DNA from 3 places in the Rossellomorea sp. NS-SX7 genome. Region 1 is predicted to be linked to each of the others. Evidence: riboswitches for the same ligand, from Rfam matches in the RefSeq annotation. Region 1 holds a riboswitch; each other region holds the start of a gene.
The links. A riboswitch is a leader RNA that binds a small molecule or an ion and turns the genes downstream of it on or off. The one in region 1 is predicted to bind thiamine pyrophosphate.
Positions count from the first base shown of each region.

Region 2: it holds a riboswitch for thiamine pyrophosphate, as region 1 does, so the genes downstream of both, thiC (phosphomethylpyrimidine synthase ThiC) here and thiT (energy-coupled thiamine transporter ThiT) in region 1, are expected to answer to the same signal.
Region 3: it holds a riboswitch for thiamine pyrophosphate, as region 1 does, so the genes downstream of both, tenA (thiaminase II) here and thiT (energy-coupled thiamine transporter ThiT) in region 1, are expected to answer to the same signal.

Region 1 is NZ_CM128249.1:133,944-136,268, forward strand. Features, by position in the region: gene ACUXV2_RS00625 (thioredoxin family protein) at 1-147, shown strand, start outside; gene ACUXV2_RS00630 (hypothetical protein) at 482-781, shown strand; TPP riboswitch at 868-972, shown strand; gene thiT (energy-coupled thiamine transporter ThiT) at 1,044-1,640, shown strand; gene ACUXV2_RS00640 (threonine/serine exporter family protein) at 2,079-2,325, shown strand, end outside.
Region 2 is NZ_CM128249.1:1,737,620-1,739,944, forward strand. Features, by position in the region: gene thiC (phosphomethylpyrimidine synthase ThiC) at 1-1,271, opposite strand, end outside; TPP riboswitch at 1,421-1,535, opposite strand; gene ACUXV2_RS08515 (AraC family transcriptional regulator) at 1,878-2,325, shown strand, end outside.
Region 3 is NZ_CM128249.1:2,013,230-2,015,554, reverse strand. Features, by position in the region: gene ACUXV2_RS10005 (sensor histidine kinase) at 1-373, shown strand, start outside; gene ACUXV2_RS10000 (response regulator) at 375-974, shown strand; TPP riboswitch at 1,160-1,268, shown strand; gene tenA (thiaminase II) at 1,381-2,082, shown strand; gene ACUXV2_RS09990 (ECF transporter S component) at 2,083-2,325, shown strand, end outside.

The sequences.
Region 1 (2,325 bases):
GCAATCGCGGGAGAGTACTCGATTTTTACGGTACCCGTAATCATCGTCTTTGTAGAAGGGAAAGAAATGATGAGGAAAGCACGATTCGTCCCGATCGATGAATTGAACAGCGGATTGTCAAGACTGGTTACGATGCTTGAGGATTAAACAAACGTTTGATTAAGAACTCTGAAGGCTTATGGTGAAAGGGTTTTTAGAGTTAAACGATTGTTTAAAAGGCTGCAGGATAACATCGATTTGGGACGAAAGCTGTCATCTTGGCAGCTCTTTTTGGCGGGCAGAAAATAATAGGGAAGAGAGTGTTGGCATATATACCACGATCATGGCGGCTGATGGAGTGCAGGATTTATACCTGATTAGTAAAAATATTTGAAAAAACTCTTTTAAAAAAAAGCTCTTTTGTCATGTCCTAGTGAATAGGTATATAATAGAGATAATATACGGAATATTCTGATTGATATCCGGGAAAGGAGAGGAATTGATGCTGAGGCTGTCCAGAGCAAGTAAAGTAATCATTTCGATCGCCGCCATTATACTATTTATTGCCGCCAATCAGATTACGACTGTTCAACACCTTACTGCACGCGCTGCCACAAAGCTGTATGTAGGCTGGAAGTACAACCATCTGGATCTCAAATACGAGGACGTGGAGTTTTCTCCGCAATTCGGGGATTACTCTGTTGCTTACAAAGATAAAGAAGGCAGAGTCTATGGTTTCATGGTTGCCCCCAAGTCAATGCCGGTCATCATCCTGCACGACCCGCTTAATGAAAGTCCCTGATCCGTCACCTTCAATTTCATGCCCGCAATTCTTTTACTATCTTACATTTTCGTGTATAATATGTTCTGAAATGATAATTTAATAAACGTGACCACAAGGGGAGCGATAAGCTGAGATTGAACGGCACTGCCTGTTCTGACCCTTTGAACCTGTTAGTTAGTACTAGCGTAGGAATGTGGAAGATAGATAGGATCACTATGTCTATTTGAATTTGCTGACTCTCCCTTATGGTTTCGTTTACAAAAAAAGGGGAGATTTTTTTATGAAATCTTTACGTTTAGTAGTATTGATTGAAGCTGCATTGATGGCCGCTTTTGCGATTATCCTTGATTTGCTTCCGTCGATCGATCTGTCACCGAGTATCTCGATTTCGTTCTCGATGGTGCCGATTTTCATTTTGGCGTTCCGCAGAGGATTTAAAGCAAGCCTATTGGCCGGATTTGTGTGGGGAGTGCTGCAAGTAGCGCTCGGCAATGCATGGATCGTCACGCCAGTACAAATGATCATCGAGTACTTTATTGCATTTACCTTCATTGGATTTGCAGGTCTCTTTGTTCAACGCATCCAGCAATCATTGCGTTCCGAGAATAAAACCAAACTGTATATATGGATTGTCGTGGCAACGGTTGCCGGAAGTTTTGCCCGTTATTTCTGGCATTTCATCGCGGGCTTCATCTTCTTCAAAGAGTATGCTCCGGAAGGCATGTCGCCGGTTCTATTCTCACTTTTTGCAAACGGGGTAACGATGCTCGGTTCCGCATTATTATGTTCGGTCGTTCTGGTTCCTTTAATTGCGACTGCCCCACGGTTAGTCAGGCAGGGTGTTTCAGTAGGGAATGACCAGCGGAAAGCTTCATGATTATATAAAATAAGCCGATTCCTCCGGGAGTCGGTTTTTTTGTGGGGAAAAATGGATGTGAATTCAGTTGATGCAGATTGTCATTGTAAAAGAGGGACGATGGGAATGCGATATTTGTGGGAATTTGAAGAATGGCAGATATACTGAGAATTTGGCAGATAAAATAAATAAACGGCAGATAAAAATAAAAAATGGACGATAAATCGAAATATCGGCAGATAAATCAAAAAAATGGCAGATAAAATTAAGGTCGGGGCGATTAACTATCCAGGCCCACCTACACCAACGCTCTTATCCACCCCCCGCATAGGTCAAACAATCGCTCATATCCCCTCAACCATCCACAAATCAAAATTAATTCCCACTCCTCATTGCTTACAGGCACGTTTTTCCTATAAACTAGACCTATTCAAAAAACGATAGTACGGAGAGGTTCAAATGGAAGCTAAAATGATACGAAGGTATGACATAATGGAAGTTTGCCTATTGGCCGGTAAGATCATGCTCCAGAGCGGGGCAGAGACGTATCGGGTGGAGGATACGATGATGAGGATAGCGGCTTCCTATGGCATTAAAGAATCGCACAGCTATGTGACGCCGACAGGGATCATCTTTTCCATCGAAACAGATGAACCGACGAAGACCAAGTTGATCCGCATCAATGAGCGGTCGACGGATCTTGAGA
Region 2 (2,325 bases), 1.6 Mb from region 1:
AGTGTGTAGAATGGAGCTTCCTGACATACTTCCAGTTGTTTATCCATATTTTCTTTAATCATGTGCATCGGTACGTGCCCCGGACCCTCAATCATCACCTGTACATCATGCTCCCACGCAATTTTTGTCAGCTCTCCAAGAGTCTCTAATTCTGCAAACTGCGCTTCATCGTTTGCATCTGCAATAGATCCGGGACGCAAACCATCTCCTAGAGAAAATGCAATATCATACGATTTCATGATTTCGCAGATTTCTTCAAAGTGAGTATATAAGAAACTTTCTTTATGGTGGTGCAGACACCACTGTGCCATGATGGACCCACCGCGGGATACAATACCTGTCAAACGTTTAGCTGTTAACGGGACATATCGCAAAAGAACACCAGCATGAATGGTGAAGTAATCAACACCTTGCTCTGCCTGTTCAATTAAGGTATCACGGTAAACCTCCCAGGTAAGATCTTCAGCAATACCATTTACTTTTTCAAGCGCCTGATAAATCGGGACAGTGCCGACAGGAACCGCAGAGTTACGAATAATCCATTCGCGTGTTGTGTGGATATTTTTCCCTGTTGATAGATCCATAATATTATCTGCACCCCAGCGCGTGGCCCAAGTCATTTTTTCAACCTCTTCTTCGATAGAAGATGAAACCGCAGAGTTGCCAATATTCGCATTGATTTTTACATGAAAGTTACGGCCTATGATCATGGGCTCTGATTCTGGATGGTTGATATTAGAAGGAATAATTGCCCGACCTTTTGCAATTTCATCCCGAACGAATTCAGCTTTCATATTTTCTCTAATGGCGATAAATTCCATTTCCGGGGTGATGATTCCTTTTCTTGCATAATGAAGCTGTGTAACATTTTTCCCATTCTGGGCCCGTAGCGGTTTCCGCTTTAAACCAGGAAACACGTTATGATTCGTGCGAGGATCGTTTTCATCTTTATACCCATTATCCTCAGGCTTGATTTCACGGCCATCATATTCCTCCACATCGCCGCGTTCTTGAATCCATGATCTGCGAAGGGTAGGAAGACCTTTTGTAATATCGACATCATAATCTGGGTCTGTGTAAGGTCCGCTGGTGTCATACACGCGTACTGGAGGATTTTCCTCTTCTCCGAACGTACCGGTTGTCGGGCTTAATCCGATTTCACGCATTGGAACCTTAATGTCAGGTCTAGATCCTGTTACATATACTTTTTTGCTGCCTGAAAAATTAGACATAATGGAAATGTTTTGTTCGTTTAGTGAAGTTGAAGACATGGACATAATTTCTCCTTTTTTTGAATGTAAGGACAAGATATAGAACACAACAAGTGGAAAGCTAATAAAAGCTAATGAAGTACATAAAAAAGCCGGTGTCCAATAAATAATTGGACCCGGCTAATATGTATACAGAAGTAGTATGACTATCATGACGCTGCTAACTTCCCCACGCTGGTATGAACCAGATCAGGTCCCAAGAGTCAAGAAACTTCAACGTGTTTCTCTCTCAGCCCAACTTATTGGACTCCCCTAGTTATTTCTATTCAATTTGATATCAGTATACATGAGACTTCATTAAGATAAAAGGAAAAATTGGAAAATGAGACTAAGGGATGAGCTGGGGAAAAGGGGCACATGAGATTAGTTTCTTCATTAATCAGGCCGCTTTCTTGAGATTAAAAACCGCCTGGTTATTGGCGTTGGACCGATTTATTGAAAAAATTTGATCAAACATGTTCTAAATGAATGTCTTCTAAATAAGAACCTTGTTACACTAAAGCTATCCATTCGTAAATATGTGAATCGAACCTGCCACAACAAAGCATAAATTGACAGGATACGTTTTTTAATAGTTGCTAAGATGACAATAAGGAGTTGAAGGCCATGGCATGGGTGGAGTCAATACAAAAGGCAATTGAGTACATGGAAAATCATTTATTGGAAGATTTGGCGATTGACAGTATTGCTAAACAAGCCAATGTGTCACCGTTTCATTTTCAGAGAACATTTGCCGTTTTGACAGAAATGACGGTTGGTGACTATATAAGAAGACGGCGGTTAACATTGGCCGGAGAAGAATTGCTGGCAACAGATGCGAAGATCATTGACCTTGCCTATAAATATGGCTATGACACTCCCGAGGCTTTCTCCAAGGCTTTCCGCAGACAGCACGGGGTTTCTCCAAGTGAGGCGCGAAAGTATAAGAGGAAACTGCAATCCTATAACCGCCTGATCATCCAGGTAACTTTGAAAGGGGCAGAACCAATGAAGTATAGTGTAGTCGAGAAGAATGCGTTTCAAATCGTCGGGATTAAGCGGGAATTTGCTTGTG
Region 3 (2,325 bases), 1.9 Mb from region 1:
GATCAAGCAGATTCTTAAAGCTGCAGATATTCAATTGAGTATTGAAGAAACATCCAGCTTACCCCATACTTCGCTTTTTCTGGAAAATATATTAAGCATGTGTTTAAAAGAAGCGGTCACAAATGTCGTAAAGCATAGTCAGGCAGATACTTGTGAAATAACGATCGATGAATTCGATAATGAATTAACGATAAAGGTAAAGGACAATGGCATTGGTTTGCAAAAGGATCAAGATTTATCGAAAGGAAGCGGATTACGGGGGATGGAAGAGCGGCTTGATTTTGTAAACGGTACGCTCGACATCATTTCTGATAAAGGGACCACACTGATCATGAGGGTTCCTAAAGTAATCAAACAGATAGGGAGGGAATGAAGTGATTCGCATTGTAATTGCAGAAGATCAGCGGATGATGCTGGGAGCATTGGGTTCTTTGCTTAATTTAGAGGATGATTTGGAAGTCGTGGGTAAGGCTAGCAATGGGGAAGAAGCCGTATCACTCGTCCGGCGGCTCCAGCCTGATATCTGTATGATGGATATCGAAATGCCTGAAAAGACCGGCCTGGAAGCAGCGGAAGAATTAAAAGGAGAAGGCTGCAAAGTCATCATCCTGACTACTTTTGCACGCTCAGGATATTTTCAGCGTGCTATTAAAGCCGGTGTCAAGGGATACTTGCTAAAAGACAGCCCGAGTGAGGAACTTGCAAGTTCGATCCGACATGTCATGGAAGGTAAAAGGATTTATGCACCTGAACTGATGGATGATATGTACAGTGAAGAAAACCCTCTGACAGATCGCGAAAAAGAAGTCCTTGAACTTGTGGCAGACGGAAAAAACACAAAAGAAATCGCTGATGAACTTCAGCTGAAAACAGGCACAGTGCGAAACTATATTTCAACGATTCTCGATAAGCTTGAAGTGAAAAATCGAATCGAAGCCATCACTCACTCAAAAGAAAAAGGCTGGTTTAAATAAACCGGTTTTTCTACATGAATTTGAAAAATATGAAATGAGTCAGTTGAATATTTATAAAAAATAAAGTATCAAAATCCCCGTGTTCACTGGTTTTTTTAACCATCCGGGGTATCAATGGCTGTAAAATAAAGATTGACAAGAAAAAATTACATGTTACGATTACATCGAATTCAAAATTACATATGACGATCCACTAGGGGTGCCTTTCATGAAGGCTGAGATTAAAGTGTAACTTTAAGACCCTTTGAACCTGATCTGGTTGAGACCAGCGTAGGGAAGTGGTGTTTGAAGGTTACATATAACTTGTATGATGTACGGCCTTTCAAGCCACTTTCTGTTCGCTCTTTGCGCAATGGAAAGTGGCTTTTTTGTTTCCTTGGATCGTCGTGGAAAAGGAGAGTCAATGATGACATTTTCAAAAGAATTAAGAGAAGATGTGAATGAAATTTGGGAAGCAAGCTTTAATCATCCTTTTGTAAGAGGGATAGGGGACGGCACACTTCCACTTGGTAAATTCCGCTATTATGTGCTGCAGGATGCCTATTATCTATCTCATTTTTCAAGGGTTCAGGCATTGGGAGCCGCTAAAGCACCAGATTTACATACCACCTCAAGAATGGCAGCCCACGCCCAGGGAACGAATGAAGCAGAATTGTCCCTGCATGAGACGTTTTCCGTTCAACTTGGTATCACAGAAGAAGAAAGGAAACAATTTAAGCCTGCTCCGACCGCATATGCGTATACGTCCCATATGTATAGGGCGGCACAATTTGGAGGGCTTCGTGATATCCTCGCTGCGATCCTGCCGTGTTATTGGCTTTACCATGAAGTTGGTGAGCGTCTGAAGCTGTGTTCACCTGATGAGCCCATTTATCGGGAGTGGATAGCCGCTTACGGCGGGGAATGGTTCGGGGAACTGGTGAAAGAGCAAATCAACCGTCTGGACGAGTTGGCTGAAAGAGCTTCAGGTGAAGAAAAATCCCGTATGAAAGAGCTGTTTATGATCAGCAGTATTTACGAGCTTCAATTCTGGGAAATGGCATACTCCATGGAGAAGTGGCCGTTTGAACATGATCTTCTATTACAATCAGGAAAGCTGGTGAAGTAAATGACAAAGTTAAGATTAACGGACATTCTCGTTACGGTTGTCATCTCGATTGGATTTGGTGTCATTTATAAAATTTGGGGACCGCTATACAACATGATAAAGCCGTTCGGTCTTCATGCTGATCAGCTCATTTATGGAATGTGGTTCATGGCTGCGACGGTCGCTTTCCTTATCATCCGTAAGCCGGGAGTGGCACTGCTCGCTGAAATCGCCGCTTCGTCCGGGGAATTTCTCATGGGGTCT